DNA from 2 places in the Aminobacter aminovorans genome. Region 2 is predicted to be linked to the other one. Evidence: predicted binding sites of a transcription regulator. Region 2 holds the regulator's gene; the other holds the start of a gene.

Region 1 (8,911 bases), on a different contig from region 2:
ATGAATTGCTCATCTGCCGATGCCGCGCCGTCTGGTGTCGGTAAAGCACGCAACGGCTGACGACGCCGAGGCCCATTTGTGGCCGGCGCCGCTCCGCACCGGCGGTGCATCGATCGTTTCTAAAGACGGCTCATCTCGGAGAAAACGAAGGATGACGCTGCGCGGCAAACAGCCAGGTCGGCTCACAGGTCCCCTTGCGAGAGTTTTCGATCTCGATGGAGGTGGCATGGTAGCCGACAAACCCTGGCGACTGGGCGTTCCACCGCCATGTGAACGAGCATCAGGAAACCGGCCTGAGCGGTTATCTGCGTGTGGAGGCCGTGCCAATACATACTGGATCGAGAGCCGATCCTATTGAAAGCGGACGTGGCAATGGCTTGGTAAATCGTACCCACACTACGCACGCCACACGCGTTCGCAGCCAGCGTTGAGCGGGCGTAGTATTTAGGTCGATGCCCTCATGAAGGACTCGGATTTCGGTAGGGTCTCGGCAGGGACATCTGAGTATCCAGCTATTGAAACTAGTCAACCTCTTCAGCGAAGGCTGAAACTTGGCATAACAGTGAAAATGCGGGGGGCGAGGCTAAATGCCATGGACTGGTAATCAGCAGCGTTAAGCAGATCGCGCTTGGAATTTAACCTTCTGCCTGAAGTCAGAAGCCGGTGCCAGAGCGTCTAGCCAGTGTGTACTAAAGACCTCCCACGGGCCACCAACGAAGCAGAATAGCATCTTTCAGTGTCTTGCTATGATGCCGTCGACGGCGCGCCACTCCGAGGGCTTGATGAGGCGATGATGGGCGACGCGCACGGAATGGAGTGGGCCCTCCAGCTCACGCTCCCAGTAGTCCAGAAAACCTTTCAGTTCAGGAAACTCAGGCGCGAGGTCGTAGTCCTGCCAGACATAGAGCTGCAATAGGCTTGGGTGATCTGGAAGATGGTAGTGAATCTCGGCCGTCGTCAGGCCGTAGCCATCCATCTGCAGGCGGAATTCCCTGCTAACCGTCTTCACCCTGCTTTTCTCCTTCTCTTGCGATCATGCATCCAGCCGGTCCAAAATATGAGGGCGGTCGCCAGATCCGTATGACCGCTCAGTTCTGAGATTTGCCGCCGGGCATTCGGCGGCTGGCGCAATGCCGGCATCGATTCCACCGCGCAGGCGTCCGAAGCCCAGGATGGGAGGCTTTTCTTGAAGGTAGAGCATGTGGTTACTCAGCACGTCATGGGGAAGCTTGAAGGCCTCGCCGGCGTAAGCAGGCGGTCAAGCGAAAGGTCGGATTTTTCCGGCACGAGAGAGGGAATGATCGACGAGAGCTTCTGTCGGTTCATCGGTGGCCTCCGTCCGCAAAAAAACTCCTCGGATTGCATTTAAGTTGCGGCTGCGCAGGTGCGAGCCAGACTCGGAGGATTTTGTTGAACCGCTGCAAAAATTCAAGCGGGAAATCCTTCGCTCAGACGAAATAGCTGCATGATAACAGCATATTGGCACTCTCTCCCGGTGAGTGCCAAAATTTTTGGAATGACCTCTTGAAACCGCAATGACGCAAAACTAGCTCGATATGCGCGTGCGATGCCTGATGAAGGGTCGCGGCGCTCCGCATCGAGCCGATATTGCTGATCCGGTGCGGAAGAACCTCTAAATCTGTTTGTCCTTGAAGGAGAACGACATGGCGTTCCGTCCATTGCATGACCGTATCCTGGTCCGCCGCATCGAAGCTGACGAAAAGACGGCCGGCGGCATCATCATCCCCGACACTGCGAAGGAAAAGCCGCAGGAAGGCGAAGTCATCGCTGTCGGGTCCGGCGCGCGCAACGATGCCGGTCAGCTTCAGCCGCTCGACGTCAAAGCGGGGGATCGCATCCTGTTCGGCAAATGGTCCGGCACGGAGATCAAGCTCGACGGCGAGAACCTAGTCATCATGAAGGAAAGCGACGTGATGGGCGTGATCGAGCAGACCGCCACGCTGAAGAAGGCCGCCTGACGGCTTCTTCGAATGTCCATCAGTCAACGAAAGCTGCCTAAACTTGAAGGAGTGATCCAATGGCCGCTAAGGAAGTAAAGTTCCATACCGAAGCCCGCGAGAGGATGCTGCGCGGCGTCGATATCCTGGCCAATGCGGTGAAGGTGACGCTCGGTCCGAAGGGCCGCAATGTCGTTATCGACAAGTCCTTCGGCGCGCCGCGCATCACCAAGGATGGCGTCACCGTCGCCAAGGAGATCGAGCTTGAGGACAAGTTCGAGAACATGGGCGCGCAGATGGTCCGCGAAGTGGCCTCGAAGACCAATGACCTTGCCGGTGACGGTACTACGACCGCAACCGTTCTAGCCCAGGCGATCGTCAAGGAAGGCGCCAAGGCGGTTGCTTCCGGCATGAACCCGATGGACCTGAAGCGCGGCATTGACAAGGCGGTGGATGCAATCGTTGCCGAACTGAAAACCAACGCGCGCAAAGTGACGAAGAACGACGAGATCGCCCAGGTAGGCACTATCTCCGCCAATGGCGACGCCGAGATCGGCCGCTTCCTGGCCGAGGCGATGCAGAAAGTCGGCAACGAGGGCGTCATCACCGTCGAGGAGGCCAAGACCGCCGAGACCGAGTTGGAAGTGGTCGAGGGCCTGCAGTTCGACCGTGGCTATCTCAGCCCGTACTTCATCACCAACCAGGACAAGATGCGGGTCGAGCTGGATGAGCCCTATGTACTGATACACGAGAAGAAGCTCTCCAACCTGCAGGCCATGCTGCCGGTGCTGGAGGCCGTCGTTCAGTCGGGCAAGCCACTGCTGATCATCGCCGAGGATGTCGAGGGCGAGGCGCTCGCCACACTGGTCGTCAACAAGCTGCGCGGCGGCCTCAAGGTCGCGGCCGTCAAGGCGCCGGGCTTCGGCGACCGCCGCAAGGCCATCTTGGAGGACATTGCTATCCTTACCGGCGGCACCGCCTTCTCGGAAGACCTTGGCATCAAACTGGAGAATGTGACGCTGCAGATGCTGGGTCGCGCCAAGAAGGTGGTGATCGAGAAGGAGAACACCACCATTGTCGACGGTGTCGGCCGCAAGGAGGAGATCCAGGGCCGCGTCGCCCAGATCAAGGCGCAGATCGAGGAGACCACCTCCGACTATGACCGCGAGAAGCTGCAGGAGCGGCTGGCCAAGCTCGCCGGCGGCGTTGCCGTCATCCGTGTTGGCGGCTCGACCGAGGTCGAGGTCAAGGAGCGCAAGGACCGGGTCGACGACGCGCTGCATGCGACCCGCGCAGCGGTCGAGGAAGGCGTGCTGCCGGGTGGCGGCGTCGCGTTGCTGAGGGCAGCAAAAGCGCTTGATGCAGTGCAAACCGACAATGCCGATCAGAAGACCGGCATCGAAATCGTGCGGCGTGCCATCGAAACCCCGGTGCGCCAGATCGCAGAGAATGCCGGTGCTGAGGGTTCGATCATTGTCGGCAAGCTGCGCGAGAAGAACGAGTTCGGCTGGGGCTGGAACGCCCAGACCAACGAGTTCGGCGATCTCTACAGCCAAGGTGTTATCGACCCAGCCAAAGTGGTGCGCACCGCTCTGCAGGATGCCGCATCGGTCGCCGGTCTGCTCGTCACCACCGAGGCGATGGTGGCCGAAAAGCCGAAGAAGGATGCGCCAGTTCCCGCAATGCCCGGCGGTGGCGGAATGGACTTCTGAGATCTAGATTAAGCTGCCCACTCCCTGATCGGGAGTGGGCGTCTGTCAGACCGATTTCGGAGGATGCCATAAACATCCGGTATCCATATTTTTGACGGCATCGTCTCGACCGCCAGCCTGATCGTCGGCGTTGTGTCGGCCGCCGCGCCGACTTCGCAGATGCTCGTCGCCGGTAAAGGGGTCTAGTCGCGGATGTCATGTCGATGGCCGCCGGCGAGTATGTCTCGGTCAGCTCCTAGTCGGGCACCGAGATTGCCGACCTCGACCGTGACCGCGAGGAACTCAGGACCCAGCCCGGATTCGAGCGAGAGGAGCTGGCGCTGATCTACGTCAAGCTCGGGCTGGAGACGGGTCTGGCCCCGCCAGCTCGCCGATCAGCTCATGGCCAAGGATGCACTGGCCGCGCACGCCCATGATGAACTCGGCATCTCCGAAATGACCACGGCGCGCCCGATCCAGGCGGCGCTGACCTCGGCGGCGGCCTTCAGCTTGGGCGCGGCGATGCCTCTGCTCATGGTGCTGATTTCGCCGGTCTCCATGCCGGCGATGGGGGTGTTCGGTGGCGTCTCTGCTTTTCCTCGCTCTGCTGGGCGCCATCGGCGCCAACATCCTTCGCGCAACGCTGCGCGTCACCTTCCGGGGTGCCTTTGCCATGGCGCTCACTGCCGGCATCGGCGTGCTGGCGGCACCGCGGTGTAAGCGGCGGGCCGCCCGCCGGTCCGGATGCGACTGGTAGCTATCCGTGCGTTTGTCCCGAGCTGCCGACCGCAGGGCACGTCCGCACTGGTCATTCCTGTTGCTTGCGATTGTTGAGTTTATCACGCGCAGCCCATACCTCGACCAGGAGCATCGTCACTGTAACAGCCAGGGGTCCGAGTATGAATCCGGGAGCGCCGAACAGGGCGAGCCCACCTATCATCGATATGAAAGCGGGAATCGTATGGAGCCTCAGTTGGGTTCCCACAAACATCGGACGAAGGACATTGTCGATGCCGCCTACAACGATGCCACCCCAGGCCGCGAGAATTAGGGCCTTGGCCCAGTGACCATCAAGCAGCAGGAGGATTGCCGCTGGTATCCACACGATGAACGCACCCAGCACTGGCACGACGGAAAGTAGGCTCATCACCACGCCCCAAAGAAGGGGCGTCGGCAACATGAGCATCCAGAACATCAGCCCGCCCAAAGAACCCTGAACCGCGGCGACCGCCAACGTCCCGTATACCGTCGCGTGCACGGTATCGAACACCCGCTGGAACAGTCGCTCGGTATCGGCGCTCACCAACGGCATCCAATCATGAAGCAGGCGCGCGACTGCGTTGCGATCACGCAGGAAATAGAAAAGCATGTAAAACGTCAGCAGAACTTCCGCCACCTGCAACACAGAGCCCCTCACGAACGTTGCACCGGCATTGCTCAGCCAAGTCGCAAGGCTCGCCAAAATCGACGGCAGATCGATCTGTTGATTTATCCACTTCCCAATAGGCGCGATGCCGGGATGGGCCTCCAAGAAGCGTTGGAGTTCTCCATCCGCTACCCGGGTTCGGATGGAGGCTGCCCCAGAAGCAGCCTCCTCGACCAGGCGTTCTACAAGAAAGGCTGTCGGGACAACGACAAGGAGTACTATGGTCAGAACCGAAGCCAATGCCGCGAGGTTGGGATGTTTCAGTTTTGTCTCGACCCTGGCATGGAGAGGGACAAAGAGGATTGCCAGTGCCATTGCCCATGTGATCGCGCCCAAAAATGGCTCAGCCAACAGCGCGCAGACGACAATCCCAACGATCGAAGCGGCTGCCAACACAAGCGTGCTGAAATGGCTTCCACGAGATCGCGGATTTTCGGCGTTCATTCTGTCGCTGCCTGGAGCTTCCTTCACGTTCCAACCTTTGCTAACGACCATCTCATCTCCAACGACTACTGGTGTCGGCTGATAGAATCTGCTTCTAGCCCTTCAGGTGCCTGCGCCAGAGTGGCTTCAGCAACTCCAGGCATGCCAACACGGCAAATCCCGCCGCAAACGTCACCGCCAGATCGTTGAGATGCAGCGGCCCGAAGCGAAAGAGACTGGTGGCGAACGGCCACAGAAGTGTGCCGCCCAGCGTTGAAGCGACGACCACGACAACAAAAATGAGCGATCGATTGGGCCTGATGATCGCGGTCAGAAGCGATGCGCTGAAGGAGCGGTTGACAAAAATCAGCCCCACGATTGTCAGCACCAGCGAGAAAAAAATCAGCGCCCGGATTTCGTTCTCGGCCATGCCCTGCTTCAGGGCGACAAGGTATATGCCCGCGAGAAATGCGAAGGCCAGCGTCCCCTGAACAAGTCCCCATCCGATCAAGGCGCCGGAGAACAATGGAGCGTCCGGGTTGCGAGGCGGACGGCGCATCACATCGTCTTCCTCGGTTTCGGCCTCGAAGACCAGCGCACACACCGGATCGATCACCATCTCCAGAAAGGCGATATGTATCGGCCCGAACAGGATTGGCAGGCCAAACAGCAACGGCAGCAGCGAGAGACCGGCAATCGGCACGTGGACGGCGAAGATGAACCCCATGGCCTTGCGCAGATTGTCGAATATACGGCGGCCAAGCCGAACGGCTTTGACGATCGAACCGAAATCGTCGTCGAGCAGGACGATCGCCGACGCTTCGCGGGCAACGTCGGTACCACGGCCACCCATGGCAATGCCGATATTGGCTGCCTTCAGCGACGGTGCGTCGTTGACCCCATCGCCAGTCATGGCGACGATATCACCATTCGACTTCAGCGCGGTGACGATACGAAGCTTCTGTTCGGGCATGATGCGCGCGAACACGGTTGCGGTTTTGACACGCAGCGCCAACTCTTCGTCGTTGAGCGACTGCATCTCGCTGCCGGTCACCACGCTTTCGGCGTCGAGGCCGGCCTGGCGCGCGACCACCTTGGCGGTTGCCGGGTAGTCGCCGGTGATCATCATCACCCTGATGCCGGCCGAACGGCAGTCGTTTACGGCATCGGGGACACTCGCGCGCAGTGGATCAGTCAGGCCGACCAGCCCGAGAAACTCAAATTTGAAATCGTGTTGCGTCTCTGGCAAGGCGTCGCCGCGATGAAACACACGGGCCACGCCCAGCACACGTAACCCCTCGGCCGCCATGGCTTCGACCGAACCCTGCAAGGCCTTCAGATCCTTTGCGTTCAGATGGCATAGCGCTCCGATCGTCTCCGGCGCTCCTTTTGCCGCAATCAGCGAATTGTCCTTGCCGCCTGTTGATTGCCAGACATTGGACATCGCCAGTAGACCGGGTCGAAGCGGATAGGCGCGGACCAGTTCCCAATCCAGTTTGTCCAGAATCTTGCGTTTGGACAGTCGTTCCTTGCCGAGTTTGTGAAATGCGATCTCCATGGGGTCGAAAGGAATCTCGGTACTGGCAAGCACACCAGTTTCTGCCAGATCGGCGAATGCCGCCGGCAGATCGGCGGTCGGCTTGTCCGCAATCCGAAACGACTTTCCATCCGCCGTCCGAAGCTCGGCAATCGTCATCCGGTTCTCGGTGAGCGTGCCTGTCTTGTCGGTGCAAAGGATCGTCGCCGAACCAAGGGTTTCGATCGCGGCGGCCCTGCGGGTCAGGACGCGCGCCTGCGATATGCGCCACGCACCCATGGCCATGAAGATCGTCAGCACGACGGGAAACTCTTCCGGCAGCATAGACATGCCGAGCGCGATGCCTGCCAGCGCGGCGTCAAGCCATCCGCCCCGCAGAAGCCCGTAAAGCAGGACCGCGACGACGCTGACCGCGCCGCCGACCATTGCGAAAATACGGACAACGCGCCGCATTTGTGCCTGCAATCGCGGTGGTTCTGTCTCCATTAAACTCAGCGAGTGGCCGATCTTGCCGATTTCGCTTCGTGGCCCCGTCGCCCAGACTTCTCCTATACCCGAACCGCGAACGATCAGCGAACCCGAGAATATGAAAGGCAGGTCGTCGCCGCCTGGCCGACGTTCGGTCAATGGCGAGGCGCTGTCGGCGGCAATCTTCCGAACCGGCACGGACTCACCAGTCAAAAGCGATTCGTCGCTCTGAAGGTCCTGGCTCTGCAGGAGCGTGGCATCGGCAGGCACCCGGTCGCCCTCGCCAAGCACGACGACATCGCCCCGGACGACTTCTCGACCCGCGATGCGCTTGCGTTCACCAGCGCGTATGACCAGGGCGCGGGGACTGGTGAGATCACGCAGCGCCTCCAGGACACGCTCGGTGCGTGTCTCCTGTATGATGGTTATGCCGATCGACATCGTGGCGAAGGCCAGCAGGATCAGCGCTTCCTCCAGATTGCCCAGAAGCAGATAGACAACGCCGCCGCCAAACAGGAGCGCAAGCATCGGCTCGCGAATGACCTCGAATGCAATCCGCAACGGTGTACGTTGTGTGGACCTCGGCAGTTCGTTGAACCCTTCGGCAACCAGCCGGGCTTGTGCCTCGGCCTCTGAAAGGCCGGGAAACGGATCGGCCGTCGCGATAGGCTGGGGCATGTCAACTCTTTCTGGCGGACTGTCAGCCAATGTCATGGTCAGCTCTCACAGGCGCTATTTCAGTGCGACAGGAGGATAGGGAGCCGCAGATCCGTGAGAGCACCCTCAGCTGCGTAGTCAGCGAGAGACGTGTCATGAGTTTCATCGGATTTCGCTTCGGTCCAAACAGCGGCCAGATGGCCGCAAGCGTTTTTAACCCAATGGACGGGCCGGGCTTTGATTCATCGCAAACCGTCAGATTGAGGCTCCGATCATTGCCTTCTGCCCATCACGCGAGCGTTATGCGAACGAAGCCGTCAAAGTCATCCATTCCCTACGCAGGATGGCGTATTGCATGGTGTTTTCGTAGATCGCATTGCCCGCATCGTCATTAGTGAACGATACGAACTCGATGAACAGACCTTCTCGTCGCATGCCCAGCTTTTCGCAGAGGCGCTGTGAGGGTTTTTTGTGGTCTTCGACATAGGCATAAAGTCGGCGAAAGCCCTTTGCCCGGAACAGATGGTCGAGCAGGGCTCTTGCGGCCTCGAACGCATTTCCCTGGCCGCGGAACTGCGGGTTGAGGTGCCAGCCGACCGAGGTGCTCCCGTCTTCCTCCTCCTCTCCGGCGCCGCCGAACAGATCGCCGATGACCTGACCGGTCTGTTTCAGGCATATCGCCACGCTGCCCTCGTCGAGGGCGCGTTTTTTGACCTCGATCTCCGCTTCAGCCAGATCCGCGAGCTCAGCG
Region 2 (22,882 bases):
GAGCTCCAGCAACCGGCGATAGAGCGCAGGCTTCGGCTGGCCGGTCATGCGTGCGGCTTCCGCCGCCGCCTTCGACGCCGGCATTTCCTTGGCTAGCGACAGCAAAAGCTTGTCGACGTCGTCGGCAGATTCGGTCCGCTCCTCGGGCGGCGCGACTGAGATGACGATCTCGCCCTTCGGCGTATCGGCCTCGGCATAGTGCGCCGAGAGTTCTGCCAGCGTGCCGGTGCGGATTTCCTCGAAGGCCTTGGTCAGTTCACGCCCGATCGCCGCCTGCCTGGCGCCGAGCACCTCGGCCATCGCTTCGAGCGTATCGGCCAGCCGGCGCGGCGATTCGAAAAAGATCAGCGTGCCGGGCACGGCCCTGACCTCTTCGAGCCGTGTCCGCTTCTGCCCGTCCTTGACCGGCAGGAAGCCGGCGAAAAAGAAGGCGTCCGAGGGCAGCCCCGAGGCGGTCAGCGCGGCCAGCACCGCCGAAGCGCCGGGGATCGGCACGACGCGGATGCCGCGCTCCTGCGCTTGCCCGACAAGGCGAAAACCCGGATCGGAGACTAAAGGCGTGCCGGCGTCCGATACCAGCGCCACGCTGCGTCCGTTCTCCAGCGCCTCGATCAGCCGTGGCCCGGCCTCGCTGGCATTGTGCTCGTGATAGGCGGTCGGCCGCTGGCGAATGCCATAGCGGTCGAGCAAGACGCGGGTGACCCGCGTGTCCTCGCAGGCGACATGATCTGCGCCGGCCAGCGTCTCAAGCGCGCGCAGCGTGATGTCGCCTAGATTGCCGATCGGAGTCGCCACCAGATAGAGCGCCGGCGTCAGCGGCCTCGCCGCGATCTCGGTCTGGCCGATGACATAGACCCGCTTGTTTTCGTTGTTCTGCACGCCGCCTCGCTTTCACCCTCTCATTGGCATGGCCGGGCCCCGCTTGCAAAAGGATGTGATCGATTCTGCCATGGCTTTGCCATAGTGCGGGAAGCAAATCGCCGCCGCGGATCGGAACATAGCGATTCGTGAACAGAGGCAATCGTACCGGCCATGCCCTATCGCTTCGACGCCTTCATCTCCCGCCTCGACGCTGCCACCAAGGCGGCACCACCCTCACGCCTTGGTGGCGACCAGCACCGCCCCCGCCGCGATCAGCGCGATGCCGAGCCAATTCGCCGTGCCAAGTCTCTCGCCAAGGAAAATGACGCCAAACACCGCGACAAGAACGACGCTTAGCTTGTCGATCGGCGCCACCTGCGCCGCATTTCCGAGCTTCAACGCGCGGAAGTAACAAAGCCAGGACGCCCCCGTGGCCAGCCCCGATAGGATCAGGAAGGCATAAGTCTTCCCCGAAATCGAATCCAGCGCCTGCGCTTGCCCGGTGGCGGCCGCGATTCCAGCCAGCACTAGCAGGATCACCACCCGATCAGCGTGGCGAAATCCGAGTTGATGTTCTCGATGCCGACCTTGGCAAAGATCGCCGTCAGTGCCGCAAAGATGGCCGAAAGCACCGCCCAGAGCTGCCAGGATGCGACTGCGGTGTTCATGTTGGCTCCTTTGTTCTGATCTCTTGGCTGCTGGATAGTTGCTTGCGCATGCTGTACCCGGCGCTTGAAGTCTTCGAAATCAGGCTGACACCATGGCGACGCACAAGACCTATTCGATCTCCGATCTTCGCGACAGGCCGGAATTTGCTGGCGACGTTGCCGTCCGCATCTGGAATGCCTGGTGGCGCCAGGACGGCCATGAACTTGCCTTCATCCGGGGACTTGTCGACGAGAATTTTGCTTCGACCGGCCTGCCGCAGGCGCTCGTCGCCCATGACCGCGACACCTTCCTCGGCACCGCCCATCTGATCGAAAGCGATCTGGAAGCGCGGCCGCAATATTCGCCATGGGTGGCCGCCGTCTGGGTCGATGAAGCCGCCAGGAAATCCGGCATCGGCGCAGCACTTGTCCAGGCCGGGGCGGAAGCAGCGTTCCTGCAGGGTTTCGACACTGCCTATCTCTGTGCCAAACCCGCCGTCTCCGCCTTCTACGAGCGGCTCGGCTGGCAGCGCATCGAGGAAGACGTCGAGGGGCTCAACGTGTTTTCGCTGAAGCGGAAGGCCTGATCGGGCTCAGCGCAGGTGCTTCGGCACCCGCTCTTCCAGCAGCGCGACCAGCGCCGGGTCCATGAAGGCGTAGTCGTCGGGAATGTCGAGGCAGACGACGCGCGCCTTGAGCGCCTTGGCGAACTTCTTCTGCAGCTTGGTGCGGTGGGTCTTTTCCATCACGAAGATGAAGTCGGCCCAGGCGACAAGTTCCGGCGTCAGCGGGTTCTCGGCGTCATGATTGGTACCAGCGGAATCGACCTCGATGTCGCGGCGGGTGGCAAACACCTGCTCGGCGGTCGGGCTGCGCAACTTGTTCTGACTGCAGACGAAGAGCACGTTCTTCACCGCAGCCTCCGCTACCGCGCCAGATCAGCGACGACGGCATCGAGCACGATCATGCCCTCCGGCGTCGCGCGCAGGCGCGAATTGCCGATCGGTGCCACCAGCCCTTCGCCCTGCAGGATCGACAGCCGCGCCGAAGACAAGGACTTGCCGGAAAGCTGCTCGTAGCGGGCGAGATCGATGCCCTCGACAAGCCTGAGGCCCATCAGCAGGAATTCGTCCGCTTCCTCGGAGCGGTTCAGCGTCTCGCCGCCAACGACGCCGTGGCCCTGCTGCTCGACCAGTTCGACCCAGCGCTCCGGCAGCTTCTCGGCGATGGTGACGATGCGCGTTCCGTCCTCCAGGAAGCGCCCATGCGCGCCGGGGCCGACGCCGACATATTCGCCGTAGCGCCAGTAGGTCAGGTTGTGCCGGCTCTCGGCGCCTGGTTTGGCGTGGTTGGAAATCTCGTAGGCCGGCAGGCCATGCGCCGCCGTCACCTCCTGCGTGATTGAATACAGCTCGGCGGCATGTTCGCCGTCCGGGATCTCGAATTTGCCGGCATTGTAGAGCTGGAAGAAGCGCGTGCCTTCCTCGATCGTCAGCTGGTACAGCGACAGATGGTCGACGGCATAGCCGATCGCCTGCTTAAGCTCCGCCGCCCAATCCTCAGGCTTCTGGCCCGGCCGGGCATAGATCAGGTCGAAGGACAGCCGCGGAAAGATCTCGCGCGCCAGGCCGATGGCATGCAGCGCCTCCTCGACATTGTGCAGCCGCCCGAGGAAGCGCAAATCCCCGTCGTTCAGCGCCTGCACCCCCAGTGACACGCGATTGACGCCGGCCGAGCGATAGCCGCGGAAGCGCTCTGCTTCCACCGACGATGGGTTCGCCTCGAGCGTGATCTCGGCGTTATCAGCGATCGTCCAGTTGGCGGCGATGGCTTCCAGTACGGCGCCCACCGTCTCCGGCCGCATCAGCGAGGGCGTACCGCCGCCGAGGAACACGCTCGTCACCTCGCGCGGCCCGGTGCGGGCGCGCATGCTTGCGAGTTCGGTGGCAAAGGCGCGGGCAAAGCGTTCCTGGTCCACCGGCTGGTGGCGGACATGGCTGTTGAAGTCGCAGTAAGGGCATTTGGCCGCGCAGAACGGCCAGTGCACATAAACGCCGAAGCCGGGGTCGCGGCTGAGCGACGCAAACGCCATCAGGCCGAACCGAGCATGGCGCGGGCGAATTTCTGGAAGGCGCGGGCCCGGTGCGACAGCGCGTCGGCCTGGCCTGGCTTCCAGCCATGCTTTTCCTCGGCGCTCATCTCGCCGAACGTCTTGTCGAAGCCTTCGGGCAGGAACACCGGGTCGTAGCCGAAACCCTTTTCGCCGCGCGGCGGCCAGACGAGATTGCCTTCGGCCTCCCCGCGGAAATATTCGGCGTGCCCATCGGGCCAGGCCAGGCAGATGACGGCGACGAAGCGGCCGGTGCGCTGCTCGGCGGCCTTGGCGCCGCGCTCCTGCAGGGCGTCCTCGGTGCGCTGCATCGCCATGGCGAAGTCGCGCGTGCCGTCCGGCTTTTCTGCCCAGTTTGCGGTGTAGACGCCGGGCGCGCCGTCGAGCGCGTCGACCACAAGGCCCGAATCGTCCGACATCGCCGGCAGGCCGGTCGCGGTCGCTGCGGCCAGCGCCTTGATGTAGGCATTTTCCTCGAAGGTGGTGCCGGTCTCGTCGGGTTCGGGCAGGCCATATTCCTTGGCAGACTTGGCGCCGATGCCGAACGGCGCCATCAGCTCGGCGAATTCGCGCAGCTTGCCGGCATTGTGGCTGGCGATCACAATTTCATTGTCGGCAAGCTTGCGCATCAAAGGCCCCATAGTTTCGGCTCGGCGATCTCAAGCGAATTGCCCGACGGATCGCGGAAATAGATGGAACGGCCGCCCCTCATGTCCTTCTCGGGGGAGGGCCATTCGAAATCGGCTTCGATGGCAATGCCTTTGCCTTCGAGCCGCGTCTTCCAAAGTTCGACTTCCTCGGCAGTCGCGGCAAAGCACAGATGCCCCTGGCCGCATGTGCCATGCGGCGGCACCGGCAGCGTGGCATCGGGCCTCGGTGGCTGTCTGGTCGCTTCCGCGTTGAACAACAGCAGCACGCCCTGGCCGCAGCGGAAGAACACATGCCGCCCCGGCACCTTGGCGATCCGTTCCAGCCCCATCACCTCGCCGTAGAACACTTCCGCGGCATCGAGGTCGGTGACGTAGAGCGCAGATTCGAGGATCGCCGAGGGCCGCATGGCGAGTGCCTCAGCCCACCGCCATCTTCTGCAGGTCGACCAGACGCGCAATGCCCTTGCGGGCGAGGCCCATCAACTGCAGGAACTCTTCTTCCGAGAACGGCGTGCCTTCGGCGGTGCCCTGGATCTCGACGATCCCGCCCTTGCCGGTCATGACGAAATTGGCGTCGGTACCGGCCGAGGAATCCTCGAGATAGTCGAGGTCGATGACCGGCTGGCCGTCATGGATGCCGCAGGAAATCGCCGCGACATGGTCCTTCAGCACCTTGTCGACGCTGACCATCTGGCGCGCTTCCATCCAGCGCAGGCAGTCATAGAGCGCGATCCAGGCACCGGTGATCGAGGCCGTGCGGGTGCCGCCATCGGCCTGGATCACGTCGCAGTCGACGGTGATCTGGCGCTCGCCGAGCGCGCCCATGTCGACGACGGCGCGCAGGCTGCGGCCGATCAGGCGCTGGATTTCCAGCGTGCGGCCGCCCTGCTTGCCGGAAGAAGCCTCGCGGCGCATGCGTTCGCCGGTCGAGCGCGGCAGCATGCCATATTCAGCCGTCACCCAGCCCTTGCCGGTGTTGCGCATCCAGCCCGGCACCTTTTCTTCCAGGCTCGCCGCGCACAAGACATGGGTGTCGCCGAACTTGACCAGGCACGAACCTTCGGCGTGCTTGGAGATGTTGCGCTCGAAGGAGATGGCGCGCATTTCGTCGAACTGGCGTTTGGAGGGGCGCATACGGCTACTTTCTATGGCGAAATCGGAAATTGTTGCCGGCTTGTAGCTCCATGGCAGGACCAGCGCAAAGGAAAACCGGTTCCGCCGCTGGAGCTGTTGTGTTCGCGGCCATGCGGTCTATATCATTTTGGACGGAGACCATGAAGCAGATGACCAAAGCGGTACCCGATCCCACGCTGCAATCGCTCGACATGCGGTCGCGTGACATTTTCCGACGCATCGTCGATTCCTATCTCAGGGATGGCGAGCCCGTTGGCTCGCGCAATCTGTCGCGCATGCTGCCGTCATCGCTGTCGCCGGCCACGGTGCGCAACGTCATGAGCGACCTCGAACATCTCGGTCTCGTCTATGCGCCGCACATCTCAGCCGGCCGCCTGCCGACGCAGAAGGGGCTGCGCTTCTTCGTTGATGCCTTCATGGAATTGGGCGATCTGTCCGACGACGAGCGCCGCGTCATCGAGGCCCAGGTCAAGGCTTCGGGCGAGGGCGCCACGCTCGAGCACATGCTGACCGAGGCGAGCCAGATGCTGTCGGGCATGTCGCGCGGCGCCGGCCTCGTGCTCGCAGCCAAGAACGAGGTCGCGCTCAAGCACATCGAGTTCATCCAGCTCGAACCGACAAAGGCGCTTGCCGTGCTGGTGTCGCAGAATGGCGACGTCGAAAACCGCGTGGTCGAGCTGCCGCTCGGTGTCACCGTCTCGCAATTGCACGAGGCTTCCAACTTCCTCAACGCCCATATCCGTGGCCGCACGCTGGCCGAAGCCCGGCTCGAGATCGCCCGTATCAAGGACGAGACCAAGGCAGCGCTAGACACGCTGTCGCAGGATCTCGTCGAAAAGGGGCTCGCCGTGTGGGCCGGCGCCGAGAGCGGCCTGCCGGCGCGCCTCATCGTGCGCGGCCGCGCCAATTTGCTCGAAAACGTCACCGCCCAGGCCGACATCGAGCTGCTCAAGCACCTGTTCGAGGACATGGAAACCCAGGACGGGCTGATCCAGTTGCTCGACCTCGCTGAGGAAGGCTCGGGCGTGCGCATCTTCATCGGCTCGGAGAACCGGCTGTTTTCGCTGTCCGGTTCGTCGCTCGTCGTCGCGCCTTATCGCGACAAAGACGCGCGCGTCGTCGGTGCGCTCGGCGTCATCGGCCCGACCCGGCTCAACTATGCCCGTATCGTGCCGATGGTCGACTATACGGCGCAACTGATTTCGCGCATGCTGAGGTGAGCTGAAACCACGGAGGATCAGACCATGGCGCTCGAACAGATCAAGGCCCAGATAGCGGTCCTCCTCCAGGAAATGGTCAACCAGCCGGAGGATTCCCACGAATTGCAGGAGCAGCTGCGCGAGAAGCTGAGCGAGCTGCGCGCGCAGGGCCTGCCGCTGCCCAAGGATCTCGTCGACCTGGAAAAGCGTCTCGACGACGACTTCTCCGAACAGGAAGAGTGAGCAGACGGGGCAATCACGCCTTGTTGCCAGCCTTGTCTTGCTCACCCCAAGTCACTTGCCTGTAGTCGAAGCCGTATTCCAGCGTCGGTTTGACGATGCGGAAATAGGGCGACAGGTCGAAGTCGCGCGGCGTGTACAGCGAGTGATGGCGGATGTGCATGATCTCCTGGCGCATGTAAGTCGACTGCGCCGAGGCGCGGCCGGGGGCGCGGGTGATCTCGGGAAGGATCGGGTAGCGGATCTCACCATAGGCCTGCGCGATCATCGTCGAGCAGATGGCCCGCGTCGGGTCGCCCGAACCGAAGGCCAGCATGCGGCGACGCCAGCGCACCGGCACCGGCGGCCGCGGAACGAAGTAGCGCAGCATGTCGGTGATGTTCTTGAGGTCGTATTTCAGGCCGAGTCTCTGCACCATGAACCTGACGACGTGGTCGCGATCCTCGGGTGAGAGGCCGTTGGCACGGCAGATGCGGGTGTTGTAGGTGCGGTATTTCGACAGCGGCACGGCCACGCAGCCTTCGCCGAGATTGACCTCGATCAACCGCGGTCGCTCCGATCCGTCCGTCGGCTCCGGCAGCGCGTCGCCGATATAGAGTGCCGAATGCGACCAGGTCGACTGCGTCAGATACTTGATGACGGCCGAAATGCGCTGGTTGCCTTCGATCAGCAGGATGTCGCCGGGTTCCAGCGTCCGGCGCAGCGTGTCGGGGTCCGACGGCGTGTAGGGCTCGTAACCAGAGGATTCGACCTGCAGCCGGGATGCAAGCCAGCGGCCGAGACGGTCGAGCAGGGTGTCGGTCTTTTGCGTCATGACGCACAGGACGTACCATGAGCCGGGCCGGCGATGCCAGCGGGGCAAATGCCGGACTGACAGCTAGTCGGCTTCGGTATCCGCCATGGTTCCGCCGAGGTCGTCGCGGGCTTTCTTGGCCAGCCTCCGCACCGTACGCTTCGGCTTGTCCTCGAACAGTTCGGCGGCGTCCGCGAGGCACAGCTTGCGCAGCGCCTTTTCCGCGCGCTTGAGCAGCCTGACCAGATGTTTTGGCTCCGGACCGTCGAACGGTGCTTCGCCGGCCTCGATCAGTGCGCGCATGACGAACACGTCATGCAACTCACCCAGGCTTTCGCCGAGCGCCTCGACACGTTCGCGGCGCGGCTTGACCGGCGAGGGCCACAGTTTCCGCAGCAGGGATAAATGCGCGGCATGCCGCTTCACTGCCTTGCGCAGGTCATGGAAATCATCGGCTGCGCCGCGCTCGCGCGATTGCTGCAGCGCCTTGCGCGCCCGCCTGAGCGTCGCCAGCGCTCCGTCTGCCAAAACGTCGGCGGCATTCTCCGGCAGGTCGGGCAGGCTGAGTGTCTGCAGTGCCGCAAAACCTGCCTGGCATTCGGCGATTGCCGTGTCGAGCAATGCGTCCAGCCCGGCTTCGGTGTGGGCGGCTTGGGCGCGATGGCGCACCAGCATGGTGCGGATCGTGGCCAGGCCGGCATGGGCGGCGTTCTCGGCGAAATCCTCGGCCAACCGGTCGATGGTTTCGATCAGTGCAGTGGCCTGGCGTGGGCCGGCAATCGACGCCGAAATGGCGCGGTAACGGTCGTTCTCCGTGCGGCAGAAGGCCTCGTCGCCCGGCCAGACGAGATGCAGCAGCGCGCGCAGCGCCTTGAGTCGCCTGCGGGCTCTGTGCAGCCCCTTGTCGGGATTGTCGCGGGCGGCGTTGAGATGGGCGGCGATCTTCTCGATCTCTTCGCCGGCGATACGGCGGACCTCGCCGGTAAGCGCCAGACGCGGATCGATGCGAAAGCTCATGCAACGGCCTCCGGAACGTCGTCGCCATGGGCAAGCGACGCGTTGTAGTAGCGCGGATCGCCGGTCACCTCGCGGCCGATCCAAGCCGGCAGTTCGGATGCCGGAACATCCTCCGGCGTCTCAAGTTCAGCGATGATCAGCCCCCTCAGTTCGCCGCCGAAAACGTCGATCTCATAGAGACGGCCACGATGGCTAACATGGTGGCGTGTCTTCTCGATGACACGGCCGATGGCGAAAACCATCATCTCCTCGGCTTCGGCGAGGGGTACCTGGTACTCGAATTCGTCGCGCACACGCCCCCTGGAGCCGAACTTCAGCGTCAGCGTCGCAACCTCGCCGTCGGAGATGCGCAGCCGCACCGAGCGGCCCGTATTCGATGCGAGATAGAACTGCCGGATGCGGATACTGCCTTCGACAAGGCTCCGCCACTCCTGTCCGTTCACCAGGAACTTACGTTCGACTTCCTTGGCCATGGCGCCAATAAAGCGCGGCCCGGCAGCCCGCGCAAGATTTCATTTGACTTTAATCAATCGATTGATTAAATCTTTAGCCATGAACAAGACACAGACCCCACAAAATGCCTCCGCAGCCGACGCCACCCGCATGGCGCTGGTGATGGCTGCGCTGAAACTGTTCGGCCGCCAGGGCTTCGACGGCACCTCCACTCGTGAGATTGCCACCGCCGCCAACGCCAATATCGGCTCCATCGCCTACCATTTCGGCGGCAAGGAAGGCCTGAGGCTGGCCGCCGCCGACCATGTTGTAGCGACCATCCAGGCGATCGCCAGCCAGGCGCTTGGCAATGCCGGACTGGCCCTGCCGCAGGCGGTCACGCCCGCAGAGGCCGAAGCCCAGATCGATGCTGCGGTGGAGCGCATGGTCGGCTTCATGGTCGCCCGCCCCGAGGCTGGCGAGATCGTCCAGTTCGTGCTGCGCGAGTTGTCGACGCCGACGGATGCGCTCGACCGTATCTACACCGGCGTCTTCGAGCCGGTGCATCGCAGGCTGTGCCAGCTCTGGGCCGCCGCCACCGGCGAGGAGGCCGACAGCGAGCGCGTCAGGATCAGCGTTTTCATGATGATCGGCCAGGTCGTCTACTTCCGCATCGCCCGCGCCGCCGTGCTGCGCCGGATGGGATGGGCCGACATCGGCCCCGCCGAGGTCGGCCAGGTCATCGGCATCGCCAAAGAAAACGTCGCGGCCATCATCGCCGCGCGAAAGGCAGGAAAGCCATGAGTGTTCTGTGTTCCATCCCCTTTGCCGCACAGCTGTTTTCGGCCTGCGCCGGCCCGGCGCCTCTGGCCGTTGGCTATGTCGAGGGCGACTATGTCCAGCTCGCACCCATCGAGGTCGCCCAGGTTGAAACTGTTTCTGTCCGCCGCGGCGACCGCGTCGAGGCAGGCAAGCCCGTCGTCACGCTGGAAAGCGGCGATGCCAGGATCGCGGTGACCCAGGCCGAGGCAGCCCTTGCCCAGGCAGAGGCACAGCTCGCCGACCTCAAGATCGGCAAGCGTCCCGACGAGATCGCCGCCCTCGAGGCAGCCGTGCGCTCCAGCCAGGCCCAGGCCGACGATGCCCAGCGCAGCCTGACCCGCACCCAGGATCTCGCCCGACGTTCGATTGCCACCCAGGCCCAGCTCGACGACGCGACGACCAAGCTCGAGGTCGCCCAAGCGGCCTTTGGCCAGGCCACCGCCAATCTCGCCGTCGGCCGCCTGCCGGCCCGCAGCGAGGTGATCAAGGCCGCCGAAAAGCAGGTCGAGCAAGCCCGCTCGGCGCTCGGCCAGGCCGAGTGGCGCCTGTCCAAGCGCACGCTGACCGCACCCGCCGCCGGCCGCATCGACGATGTCATCCGCAACGCGGGCGACACCGCCGGCCCGTCATCGCCGGTGCTGTCGGTGTTGCCCGACGGTGCGGTCAAGCTGACTCTATTCATCCCGGAAAGCGCGTTTTCGTCCGTCCATGTCGGCACCCGGCTCGCCGTGCGCTGCGACGGCTGCGCCGACGGGCTCACCGCCAAGGTCAGCTATGTCTCGCCCGATCCTGAATTCACCCCGCCGGTGATCTACTCGCTCGAGAACCGGCAGAAGCTCGTCTATCTCGTCGAGGCCCGCCCCGAAGATGCCAGCTCGGCGCTGCAGCCGGGCCAGATCGTCGATGTGGCACTGGAGAAGGGAGCAGGGGAGTAAGGCAGTGGGGCAGGCCGGCGCGTTGCGGCCCTATTGCCCTATTCACTTACCGCCTTGCCTACGGCACCCATGAACGCCATCGAAGTCACCAACCTCGTCAAGCGCTTCGGCGACAAGACCGTCGTCGACCATGTCACCATGACCGTCGCCGAAGGCGAGATCGTCGGTTTCCTCGGGCCCAACGGCTCGGGCAAGACAACCACTATCCGCATCATGTGCGGCCTGCTGACGCCCGACGAGGGCGAGGGCCAGGTGCTGGGCTACGACCTGCGCACCGACAGCCTCAAGATCAAGCGCGAAGTCGGCTATATGACGCAGAAGTTCTCGTTCTACGAGGACCTGACGATCGGCGAGAACCTCGAATTCGTTGCCCGGCTCTACAAGCTCAGACCTGTCGAGGAGCATGTCGCCCGAACCCTCGAAGAGCTCGGTCTGACCACGCGCCGTAACCAGCTTGCCGGCACGCTGTCAGGGGGCTGGAAGCAGCGCCTGGCACTGGCCGCCTGTATCATGCACAAGCCGAAGCTGCTTCTGCTCGACGAACCCACCGCCGGCGTCGACCCCAAGGCCCGGCGGGAGTTCTGGGACGAGATCCACCGCCTGGCGCGGGGCGGGCTCACCGTGCTCGTCTCCACCCACTACATGGACGAGGCTGAACGTTGCCACCGCATCAGTTACATCTCCTATGGCAAGATGCTGGCGTCGGGCACCGTCGAGGACGTCGTGCGCAATGCCGGGCTGACCACTTTCGTCGTCTCGGGCCCGCGGCTCGACCAGATCGCCTCCGCGCTTGAAGGCCGGCCCGGCGTCGAGCAGGTCGCCCCCTTCGGCGCCACGCTTCATGTCGTCGGCTCCGACAGGCAGAAACTCGAGGCAGCCCTTGCCGATATCGGCAGCCGCGAAGGCGTGACCGTCGCGCCGGGCGAAACCAGCCTTGAGGACGTCTTCATCCAGTTCATGGCCGCTTCCAGGGACAATATGTCATGACCGCCAACGGCTTCTTTTCCTTTGCGCGGCTCGGTGCGCTGCTTACCAAGGAATTCATCCAGATGCGGCGTGACCGCATCACCTTTGCCATGATGCTCGGCGTGCCGCTGATGCAGCTGGTATTGTTCGGCTTCGCCATCAACAGCGACCCCAAGGGCCTGCCAGCGGCACTGGTCGCCACCAGCAACGACCAGTACACGCGGGCCATGGTCTCGGCCCTGCAGAACACCAACTACTACCGCTTCGACCACATCGCCGAAACGGCTGCCGAGGCCGAGCAGCTGATGGCCAGCGGCGAGGTTGCGTTCGTCGTCACCATCCCCGCCGATTTCGGCCGCCGGGTGGCGGCCGGCGACGCGCCGCAGATCCTGATCGAGGCCGACGCCACCGATCCCTCGGCCTCCAGTGGTGCCGTGTCGACGCTGGGCACGGTGGCCAACCAGGCGCTGCTCAGGGCAAAGGGCATGGAAGCGGCTTCCGCCGAGACCGCCAAGGGGCAGCTCGAGGTCGTCGTCCATCGCCGCTACAATCCCGAAGGCATCTCGCAATACAACATCGTGCCCGGCCTGCTCGGCGTCATCCTGCAGATGACGATGGTGATGATGACCTCGATGGCGCTGACCCGCGAAACCGAACGTGGCACGATGGAAAATCTGCTCGCCATGCCGGCAAGCCCGGCCGAGATCATGCTTGGCAAGGTTTTGCCCTATCTCGTCGTAGGAGCAGTTCAGGTGACGGTCGTTCTGGTCGCCTCGAAGCTGTTGTTTGCGATCCCCTTCATCGGCTCGCTGTCGCTGCTTTTGTCGGCGATCCTGGTCTTCGTGCTGGCGTTGGTGCTGCTCGGCTACACCATCTCGACGATTGCCCGAACCCAGATGCAGGCGATGCAGCTGACCTTCTTTTTCTTCCTGCCGTCGATCCTGCTGTCAGGCTTTATGTTCCCCTATCGCGGCATGCCCGGCTGGGCCCAGGCGCTGGGCGAAATCCTGCCGCTGACGCATTTCCTGCGCATCATCCGCGCCGTCATGCTCAAGGGTGCCGAATTCCCGGCGATCGCTGCGGAAGTTGGCATTCTCGGCCTGTTCGTCGCTGGCTTTGCCGGCCTCGCGCTGTTCCGCTTCCGCCGTACGCTGGACTGAAAAGGTCTTGCAGCTGCCTGCGGCATGAGTTTTTGCGCCGCCCATGGCTCTGCTAGGCTGCCTGCTCCCGGCGGAAGGTGCGGCACATGCTTCGCGGCGGACTGCGCAACGCGCAAACAGCGCTCCTGCTGCTCATCGTTGGCCTCGGCCAAGCGAGGGCGGACGACCTCTATACCGTTGGTACGATCACCAGCGGCACCGCGCCCGAGCGCCGCGACATCGGTTTTGCCAATTGCCTGCGCGATGTTGTGGTCCGGGTCACCGGCGACAGCAGGCTGCTGAATGAGCAGCGCCTTGCCGAACAGGCCGCGCATGCCGGCGAGCTGATCGCCAGCTACGCCTTCCGCGATCGCATGAGTGGTACGCCGATCCATGACGAGCAGGGCAGCTACGACCGTCCGCACGACCTGACCTGCGTCTTCGACCGCGCAAAACTTGACGCCTTCCTGAAGTTGTTCGACCACAAACCTTGGCTCACGCGTCCAAAACTTGTCGCTGTCATCGGCATCCGCGACATGAAGGGTCGTGCCAGCATGCTTGCCAGCGACAGCCTTGGCCTGCGCGACGACGATATGCGTTCAGCGCTGATCAGCGCTGCCGACAAGCTGGCATTGCCGCTTCTGCTGCCGTCGCAACGGCAGTTGGTGTTGGCGGGCCTCAGCGCTCCGGTATTGGCAAAGGCCGGCCCGGCGCGCATCGGCACTCTGGCTCGAATGGCCGGCGGCGAGAGGGCGCTTGTCGGTACCATCGTCTGGAACAACAAGCCTGCCGGCTGGGTCGCCGAATGGCGCATCGCCGACGCGCCGCCCGCCATGCGCTGGGGCATTTCAGGCGTCGGCTTCGACGACGCCTTCCGCAATGGAGTTTCTGGTTCTGCGCAGGTTCTGTCGGGGCATGAGATGCCGTAGTGGCCGCCTTGTAGAGGCGACGCGCTCAGGGCCTGCGAGGGATTGGCGATTCCTCTGCCTCACGAAGTGAGGGAGAGGTGGGCGCGTAGTGGCCGCAGAGGGGGCGCTTGGCGAAGAAGAGACTTGGCCCTCCGGCCCTCCGCTATGGCTCCGGGCGTTCGTCGTTAGAAAAGCCAAATCGTTGGCTTTTCTTGGCCTGCGGCCAACACTCCTCACCCCATCAGCGACCGCACGCGTTTCTCACCGCCTGCCTTTCGCCATGCGTTGAAGCGGTGGGTCGCGGCCGCGAACGAGATCTTCATCGCCTGGGCCACCGAGTAGCGCGACTTGCCTTCGTCGAACAGACGGTAGCAGCATTCGACGCCATCGGGCGTCAGCTTGCCGTCGCAGGTCTTGTTGTGCGGGTTGGCCGGGTCGAACTGTTCCGGCTGCGCTTGGAGCATGCCCTTGAGGCGGGCGAGGTCTGCTTCGATGCTGGCGATCAGCTCGAGCACGGGCTTGGGGTCGATGTGATGCGCGTGCTGCTTGGCCGCCATTGTGCATTCCCGTTATCAGGTGAGATTAGGCTATATAACCATAGATTTCCCTATAACAAGGGAGGTCGCCGCAGCTTCTTTGGCATGCGGCAAATAGATCCGCCAGGTGCCCATGCGCATTGACCGGCCAGCGCCGAATGCCTAGTTTAGAATTATTCTAAACTGGAAGATTCGCAGATGTTGTCCCGTGTTTTCGGCTTCGGCCGCCGCGCATTCGATTCCTTGTCCGAGCAGGAGATCCTGGCTCTAGCCATTTCATCGGAGGAGGATGACGGCCGTATCTATCGCGCTTATGCCGACGGTTTGCGCGACGAGTTTCCGCAATCGGCCAAGGTCTTCGAGGACATGGCCGAGGAGGAGGATGGCCATCGTGACCAGCTCATCGAGCAGCACCGCAAGCGCTTTGGCGAACGCATCCCGCTGATCCGGCGCGAGCATGTGCGCGGCTATTACGAGCGCAAGCCTGACTGGCTGGTGCGGCCGCTCGGCATCGCCAAGGTGCGCGAGCAGGCCGAGGAGATGGAGCGGCAGGCCTATCGTTTCTATGTCGAGGCGTCCAAGCGCACCGGTGATGCGACCACCCGCAAGCTGCTCGACGATCTCGCGCTCGCCGAACAGAGCCATGAATCGCTTGCCCAGAAGCTTGAGCAGAAGCACGTGCCCGAGCATGTCAGCGAAAAGGAGACGCTTGTCGAGCGCCGCCAGTTCATCCTGACCTATGTTCAGCCGGGCCTTGCCGGGCTGATGGACGGCTCGGTGTCGACGCTGGCGCCGATCTTTGCCGCCGCCTTCGCAACCCACGACACCTGGCAGACCTTTCTCGTCGGCCTCGCCGCCTCGATCGGCGCCGGCATCTCGATGGGCTTCACCGAGGTCGCCTCCGACGACGGCAAGCTGTCGGGCCGCGGCTCGCCGATCAAGCGCGGCATCACCACCGGCCTGATGACCACGCTCGGCGGCCTCGGCCATGCGCTGCCCTACCTGATCCCGCATTTCTGGACGGCGACGATGGTTGCGGCGGTCGTTGTGTTCTTCGAGCTCTGGATCATCGCCTACATCCAGAACCGCTACATGGAGACCCCCTTCCTCCGCGCCGCCTTCCAGGTGGTCCTCGGCGGCGCGCTGGTCTTTGCTGCAGGCGTGCTGATCGGCAACGCGTAAAGGGCGCGGCCGGCACCCCCTCTCTGAGGCCGGCCTGCATTCGTCGGTCAGCAATGTGGCAAAGCTATCGGTCAAACATCGCAGGACGAGAGGCCGTCGAGGACGCGACTAATCCCTCCTTGGGGGGGGAGTTGCCCGGCAGGGCAGAGCGGTGGCACGAAGGATCGCAGCCTCACCCATGCACCTCCCGACTATCCCCCGGCGCCTCCGCCCGCTCGGCCAGTCCATAGTCCCGCACGACATGGGCGATGCGCAGCCGATATGTGGAAAACACCCCGCTGCGCCCGGCTATCTGTGCCTGCCTGTGCTCCTCGGTGTTGCGCCACGCCTTCACCGCTTCCTCGTCGCGCCAGAACGACAGCGACAAAAGCCGCTTCGGATCGCCCAGGCTCTGGAACCGCTCGATCGAAAGGAAGCCGTCGATGCTCTGGAGCAGCGGACGCAGGTCGGCGGCAATGCCGAGATAGGCGTCGCGCCGGCCCTCCGCCGGCTCGACCTCGAAGATGACGGCGATCATGGCTGCACGCTTTCCTGTTGCATGATTCCTGTCCGCAACGCCTGCAACTTTTCGGGATCATGCAGGGCCGCATGCGGCCCCGATGCCTGCTTCAGGAAGATGCGGTCCTCTTTGAGGATGAACTTCTCCCGCCGGGCGAACTCGTAGTTCTCGCGGCCCATCGGGTCGGCGGCGAGCCGCGCCCGATAGGCTTCGTATGCGGCCAGGCTTTCGATGTTGTAGACGCCATAGGCGGTCGTCGCCGAGCCCTCATGCGGGGCGAAGTAGCCGACGAGGTCGGCACCGCAGCGCGGGATCGCCTGGCCCCAGTTGCGGGCATACGCCTCGAAAGCCGCCTTGCCGAACGGGTCGATCTGGTAGCGGATGAAGCAGGTGATGGTCATCTTGGTCTCCGGAAATGTTGGCAATAGTTCGGCCGGCGTCGAAGCATCCGGCCAAGGTGGCGTGCTAGCGCCAGAAGGGTTTTGCAATTTCACGCTCGGCCTCGCGGCGACAGACGCCGATGTCATCGAGCTGTTCGTCGGTCAGTTCGGAAAGGTCGAGCCGTTGCAGATGCCTGTCGTAGCCGCGGGATAGGCATGCCAGCACCCGGCCGAACACACCCAGCGGCAGGCGTCTCGGGGCGGTGGCAAATTCGCTTTTCGTCGTCATGCTCACTCCTCTGTCTGGTCGGAGAATACGCATTGCCTGACGAGAACGCTTCGACTACCATCGAACTATGGAGGTAGTTACGCCATGAAGGAAGGTCCTGATATCGCCCGCATCGCCAGCCTTGTCGGCGACCCGGCGCGCGCCAACATGCTGACCGCGCTGATGAATGGCGGCGCGCTGACAGCCAGCGAGCTGGCGCTCGAAGCCGGCGTTTCGCTGCCGACGGCCAGTTCGCATCTCGCCAAGCTGATGGACGGCAAGCTGCTGACGGTGGCGAACCAGGGCAGGCATCGCTACTACGCGTTGTCAGGCGCCGACGTCGCCAGCATGATCGAGGCGATCAGCGGCGTCGCCGCCCATTCCGGGCCCAAGCGTGCGCGTCCGGGCCCGCGTGACAAGTCGATGCGCGAAGCCCGCGTCTGCTACGACCATCTCGCCGGCGACCATGCGGTGGCGATGTTCGACCGCCTCATTGCCCAAGAGATCATCCTCCGCGACGACGAGGAGATCCGGCTCGGGCCGGCGGGCCAGGGCTTCTTCGCCGCCATCGGCATCGATACGTCGACGCTCGGTGCCTCGCGCCGGCCGATGTGCCGCGCCTGTCTCGACTGGAGCGTCAGGCGTTCGCATCTGGCGGGATCGCTGGGCACCGCCATCCTCGACAAGATCCTCGCCGAGAAATGGGCGCGCCGCCCCACAGGCAGCCGCGTCGTCGAATTCACCCCGCCGGGGCGCCAGGCTTTCGAGAAGCTGTTCCTCGCCTGACGCCCGATCCGTCGCAGTCACGCCGCTGACAGCCTCTGCCGATGTAACCGCGCTGCGAAACCTGTGGATAGTTTCGCGGCAATCGGCCGTTACATCGGTGGCGCAAAAGACACATCTTAACCAATGCTCCCCCATCCGGCCTAAATGCCTAGAAAAAAACACTATTCAGCCCTGATCGGGCGCATTTTCACACGAAGATTAACATCGCGTTCACCGAAGATTCACACCCGCCGGCTATGATCGCTTTCACGTTCGGGACGAGCCCCGGGCGGACAGGGATAAGAACAATGGCTATCTGGAACCACCTCACTTACGCCGCTGTGGCGTTTCGCGAATTCATCGCACCGACCTACCGCCCCGAACGCCACTACATGCGCGGTCCGGGACCTGCCTGCGCGCGCCGCACAAACACGCTTCAGTCGCGCGTGACGTTCCACTGAGCATGACTGTTACCGGACGTCACGAAAGCCGCATCGCGCGGCCGACCAGCGATCACCGCTCGACCACCTTGCGCGGCGAACGCCGGGCGATTGTCGCCACGCGCCTCTAAGGCTTGCTCGCTCCGCCGGCGGCGCAAGCCGGCAAACCTCAAGACGAGCTCTTCAAGACACGATAACGAACTGGCGCGCTGCTTCTTCGCGAATGCGGACGCCTTGACGGCCCGTTCATACGGGCCGTTCCGCCTTCACCACATGGCGTGGCTGGCGTTCAGCTCCGTCAGCACGGCATCCTCCTTGAGAACCGTGCACAGGCGCGCGATGTTGGGCCAGGCGAGAGCGAGTTTGCCCGGCTCCGGGTGCCAATACGCCAGCATCAGCAGATAGACGTCGGCGATCGACATATGCGTGCCGGCGAGCCAGTCCCGGTCTTGCAGTGCCGCCTCGACAACGCCGAAGCTGCGCTCCGCCTCGGCGATCGCGGCTGCCTTCACCGCCTCGATGCCAAGAGCGTCCGTGGTATAGCGATGGGCGTAATATTCGCGCAGCAGCGCCGGATAGGTCACCGATGTCAGGAAAGCCATCCAGCGCAGGAAGTCGGCGCGCCCAGACGCATCCACCGAAGGTGCCAGCCGGGCGTAGGGATGGCGTTCGGCGATCAACTGACACATCGCAGCCGACTCGGTCATCGCCTGTCCGTCCGGCAGCACCAGCGCCGGCACCTGGCCAAGCGGGCTTATCTTGCGGAACTCTGCTGCGGGCTCGACGCCCTTGACCACCTCGATGCGCTCGAATGGCACACCCGCCAGTGCGAAAGCCGCCTCGACGACAAAGCCGCCGCTGCCGGCGCGTGTGTAAAGCCTGTACATTTCTGCCCCCAGCCGTTCTTCCCCGGCGCTCGGATATGACATGCCGCCGACATCCTGCTCAAGGCGGGCACACGCTTGCCAGGATCGATTTTTCGCCGGTCCAGCCGCTACGGCTCTGCTGCCTTCATGATCCCCCGCAATCGGGGTCGTTTTTCGTAGTCCACCGGCGCGCGGCCGAAAAAAACTCTGCTAGCCTGTAGAAATCCGTCGAAGTGGCGCGACTTCCGTTCGGCCCGCGACGACGCGGCCGGGAACAACAGGAGACGACAATGCAGTACATGCTTCTGCTTCATCACGACGACACACCGCTTGCGGCGGCAAGTCGGGAAGACCAGGAGAAGATGAGCGCGCCCTATATGGCCTACAATGAAGCGCTGATCAAAGCTGGAGCCATGGTTTCGGGCGAGCGCCTGCGCGGCGCGTCGTCGGCCACCACGGTTCGAGTTCGCGACGGCAAGACCGAAGTGCTCGATGGCCCGTTCGCCACGACCAAGGAGCAACTCGGCGGCTTCTACATCATCGAGGCGCCGGATCTCGATGCCGCGCTCGGCTGGGCGGCGCGCTGCCCCAGCGCCAATTACGGCATCGTCGAAGTGCGCCCGATCTGGCCGACCCGCTAGCATGGCGCCAGCTGCCGAACAGGCGCGGGCGGCGGCGGAAGCCGCGGCCCGCCAGAGCTACGGCAGGCTCGTTGCCTATCTTTCGGCGCGCACCCGCGATGTCGCCGGTGCCGAGGACGCACTCGCCGACGCTTTTGCCGCGGCCTTGTCGAGATGGCCCGAGACGGGCGTGCCGAACCATCCCGAGGCCTGGCTGCTGACGGTGGCGCGGCGGCGTTCCGTCGACCAGCAGCGGCGACGCATGACCGGGGAGGCCGGCCAGGCGCATCTGCGTCTGATCGGCGAAGAACTGGAGCAGGAGATGGCGCGCGAGAAGTTTCCCGACGACCGGCTCGGCCTGATGTTCGCCTGCGCCCACCCGGCGATCGAGGCAGGCGTGCGCGCGCCGCTGATCCTGCAGGCAGTCCTCGGCTTTGATGCCGCCACCATCGCTTCGGCCTTCCTGGTCTCGCCTTCGACAATGGGCCAGCGCCTGGTGCGGGCCAAGTCGTGCATCAGGCAAGCCGGCGTCCCGTTTCGCATTCCTGAAAAGGCCGAACTCGCCGAAAGGCTGCGGGCCGTTCTGGAAGCGATCTACGCCGCCTTCTCCGAAGGCTGGACGGATGCCAGTGGTGCCGAATCCCGCCGCCGCAACCTCGCATCCGAAGCTATCTGGCTCGGCCGGTTGGTGGTCGACCTGCTGCCAGACGAACCGGAGGCACTGTGCCTGCTGTCCCTGATGCTGCATGCCGAGGCACGGCGGCCAGCCCGCCGCGGTCCGCTGAGTGAATTCGTGCCGCTCAGCGAACAGGACACTTTGTTGTGGGATGGCGCCCTGATTGGCGAGGCCGACGCATTACTTCAGCGCGCCGGCGCCTTGCACGGCATCGGCCGCTACCAGGTTGAGGCGGCGATCCAGTCGGCTCATGCTGCGCGGCGCTTTGACGGCCGCACCGACTGGATGGCGATCGCAACCCTTTATACCGGCCTGATGACGCTTTCGGCCTCGCCGGTCATTGCCGTCAACCATGCGGTGGCGGTGGCTTATGCGGGCGCGCTCGAACAAGGCCTGGCCCTGCTTGACGCCATCGACGACCCAAGGCTCAACGAATACCAGCCCTATTGGGCAGCGCGCGCCGAACTGTTGTCACTGGCGGGAAACGCGGGTGAGGCCGACAAGGCCTACCAACTCGCCATCGGCCTCGAATCCGACCAGGCCGTACGCGACTTCCTCAAGCGCAAGCGGGCGGCGCTGGGCGGCGGGTAAAGCCTCCAGCGGAAAGCCGGGTGCCACGATCTTACCTTCTCCTCCTGTGGGCGAAGGTGGCTCGGCGCGCAGCGCCGAGTTGGATGAGGGGGTTGGAAGAAATGAGAGGCTGAAGAAGGAACCTCTGTATGGAGCCAGCCGGAGCGCCTTCTCCCGCAAGGAGAGAAGGCGCACCAAGGTAGACGGCAAGACTTACCCGCCCAGTCCCTCGAACAGCACCGTCGAGAGATATCGCTCGGCAAAGGACGGGATCACCACAACGATGTTCTTGCCGGCATTCTCCGGCCGCGAGCCAACGATGACGGCTGCCTGCAGCGCTGCACCTGAGGAGATGCCGACCGGCACGCCTTCGAGACGCGCGACGAGACGGGCGTTTGCCACCGCATCCTCGTTGGAAACCTTGATGATCTCGTCATAGACGCTCGTGTCGAGCACCTTGGGCGCGAAGCCGGCGCCGATGCCCTGAATCTTGTGCGGGCCGGGCTGGCCGCCCGACAGCACCGGCGAACCCTCGGGCTCGACTGCCACGACATGCAGCGACGGCTTGCGGGCCTTGATCACCTGGCCGACACCGGTGATCGTGCCGCCGGTGCCGATGCCGGCAACAAAGATGTCGATTCCGCCTTGCGTGTCGTTCCAGATCTCCTCGGCCGTCGTCTGGCGATGGATCTCGGGGTTGGCCGGGTTCTCGAACTGCTGCGGAATGATGGCGTTCGGAATGGTCTGCACCAGCTCTTCGGCCTTGGCGATTGCGCCCTTCATGCCCTTGGCGCCTTCGGTCAGCACCAGTTCGGCGCCGAGCAGCGCCAGCATCTTGCGGCGTTCGATCGACATCGTTTCGGGCATGGTCAGGATCAGCTTGTAGCCCTTGGCGGCCGCGGCGAAGGCGAGCGCGATGCCGGTGTTGCCGGAGGTCGGCTCGATCAGCGTGCTCTTGCCCGGCTCGATGCGGCCGTCGGCCTCCAGTGCCTCGACCATGGCGACGCCGATACGGTCCTTGACCGATGCGATCGGATTGAAGAACTCCAGCTTGGCGATCAGGTTCGCCGCCACGCCCTTCTCCTTGGCGAACTTGTCGAGCCGCACCAGCGGCGTGTCGCCGATCGTTTCGGTGATGGAGCCATAGATGCGTCCGCGACCTGGTAGGCGCGTGGAGGTAACGGGCTTGTTCATCGATTTCGCTCCCGAAAAAGGCCTGAGATGTGAACTGCGAAGATAGGAGGTCGCAGGGCAGATTCCGAGTGGGTCTCGTGCTGATTAGCCAAGGTTCACGGAAACATGTTTCCGTGAACGCCAATTATGAGGAATGAAATTCCGGGCCGTCTGCTTATTGGCGGGCGGCGATAGCAGCGGCCGCGCCAACCATGAAACCGGCGGCGGTGCGGTTGAGCAGCTTGAGCGCGCGCGGCGTCTTGAGCAACCAGCGCGCCTGCGAGGCCAGCAGCAAGTAGGGCACCAGCACGACCAGCAGCACGGCAATGGTGATGGCGACGAGAATGCCGTAGTCGCCAAGTGTCAGTGCGTGCAGGTCGACCACCGTCGGCGTGATCGCCAGGTAGAAGATCATCGTCTTGGGGTTGCCCAACGTCACCGTCAGCCCGGCGAGGAAGCTCGAGAACAGCCCGCCCTTGCCCTTCTTCGTCTCGACGGTCTCAGGCGTGATGCCGCTGGTCCAGAAATTCCAGGCGAGCCAGGCAAGGTAGGCGACGCCGAGCCACTTGATTGCCAGGAACACCATGCCGAAGGACTGGGCGACAAAGGCAAGGCCAAGCACGACGGCGGTGAGATAGGTCAGGTCGCCGACCACCAGGCCGAGCGACATGGCCAGCGAGGAGCGGAAGCCCGAGCCGAGCGCACGCGCCACCAGCGCCGTCACGCCCGGACCGGGAATGGCGGCAGCGATGGCCAGCGCACCGCTATAGGCAAGAAAACCTGTAAGGGTCATGGCGGATATCCGGCTCGTTCGAATGGCTGCGATATCGCACGAAACCGGTTTCCATGGAATGCCGCGGGGATTGGGCCAGCGATCACATTTTCCCGGAAAATGCCCGGAAGAGATCGACAATCGTCGCCCCGTCGTGTAGGCGCACGGTCCGATTGCGGCCCGGCAGAAGCTTGGGGTCGCCCATTCATTCATGCAGAAAATTCAGGACCAGGCGATGCGACCGGCTTTCGGCGGCATAGACTTCGGCACTTCCAATTCAAC

Evidence for each region. Region 2 encodes HrcA, which represses chaperone genes, less so after heat shock. Its sites were predicted from a motif close to GTTAGCACTCNCNNNNNGNGAGTGCTAAC; they were not measured.
Region 1: groES (co-chaperone GroES) is a predicted target of HrcA. The motif match lies at 1,479-1,507, and genes of this name have one in related genera.

What each region holds. Positions count from the first base shown of each region.
Region 1 covers NZ_UFSM01000002.1:121,207-130,117, reverse strand. The annotation lists partial or broken gene DY201_RS29875 (hypothetical protein) at 249-431, shown strand; gene DY201_RS25145 (usg protein) at 734-976, opposite strand; gene groES (co-chaperone GroES) at 1,665-1,979, shown strand; gene groL (chaperonin GroEL) at 2,039-3,670, shown strand; partial or broken gene DY201_RS25130 (VIT1/CCC1 transporter family protein) at 3,752-4,406, shown strand; gene DY201_RS25125 (AI-2E family transporter) at 4,458-5,570, opposite strand; gene DY201_RS25120 (cation-translocating P-type ATPase) at 5,614-8,181, opposite strand; gene DY201_RS25115 (GNAT family N-acetyltransferase) at 8,461-8,911, opposite strand, start outside.
Region 2 covers NZ_UFSM01000001.1:69,372-92,253, reverse strand. The annotation lists gene rsmI (16S rRNA (cytidine(1402)-2'-O)-methyltransferase) at 1-879, opposite strand, end outside; partial or broken gene DY201_RS00475 (EamA family transporter) at 1,096-1,529, opposite strand; gene DY201_RS00470 (GNAT family N-acetyltransferase) at 1,622-2,095, shown strand; gene DY201_RS00465 (low molecular weight protein tyrosine phosphatase family protein) at 2,102-2,422, opposite strand; gene hemW (radical SAM family heme chaperone HemW) at 2,434-3,600, opposite strand; gene rdgB (RdgB/HAM1 family non-canonical purine NTP pyrophosphatase) at 3,600-4,247, opposite strand; gene DY201_RS00450 (VOC family protein) at 4,247-4,675, opposite strand; gene rph (ribonuclease PH) at 4,686-5,402, opposite strand; gene hrcA (heat-inducible transcriptional repressor HrcA) at 5,552-6,622, shown strand; gene DY201_RS00435 (hypothetical protein) at 6,647-6,844, shown strand; gene DY201_RS00430 (YiiX/YebB-like N1pC/P60 family cysteine hydrolase) at 6,858-7,655, opposite strand; gene DY201_RS00425 (CHAD domain-containing protein) at 7,719-8,651, opposite strand; gene DY201_RS00420 (CYTH domain-containing protein) at 8,648-9,124, opposite strand; gene DY201_RS00415 (DUF1956 domain-containing protein) at 9,204-9,887, shown strand; gene DY201_RS00410 (HlyD family secretion protein) at 9,884-10,840, shown strand; gene DY201_RS00405 (ABC transporter ATP-binding protein) at 10,910-11,827, shown strand; gene DY201_RS00400 (ABC transporter permease) at 11,824-12,966, shown strand; gene DY201_RS00395 (DUF2066 domain-containing protein) at 13,053-13,874, shown strand; gene DY201_RS00390 (hypothetical protein) at 14,087-14,410, opposite strand; gene mbfA (iron exporter MbfA) at 14,588-15,571, shown strand; gene DY201_RS00380 (antibiotic biosynthesis monooxygenase family protein) at 15,744-16,088, opposite strand; gene DY201_RS00375 (NIPSNAP family protein) at 16,085-16,471, opposite strand; gene DY201_RS00370 (DUF1127 domain-containing protein) at 16,536-16,739, opposite strand; gene DY201_RS00365 (ArsR/SmtB family transcription factor) at 16,824-17,504, shown strand; gene DY201_RS28870 (hypothetical protein) at 17,792-17,944, shown strand; gene DY201_RS00355 (glutathione S-transferase family protein) at 18,190-18,810, opposite strand; gene DY201_RS00350 (YciI family protein) at 19,080-19,430, shown strand; gene DY201_RS00345 (RNA polymerase sigma factor) at 19,432-20,676, shown strand; gene cysK (cysteine synthase A) at 20,869-21,849, opposite strand; gene DY201_RS00335 (LysE family translocator) at 22,004-22,621, opposite strand; gene DY201_RS00330 (Hsp70 family protein) at 22,836-22,882, shown strand, end outside.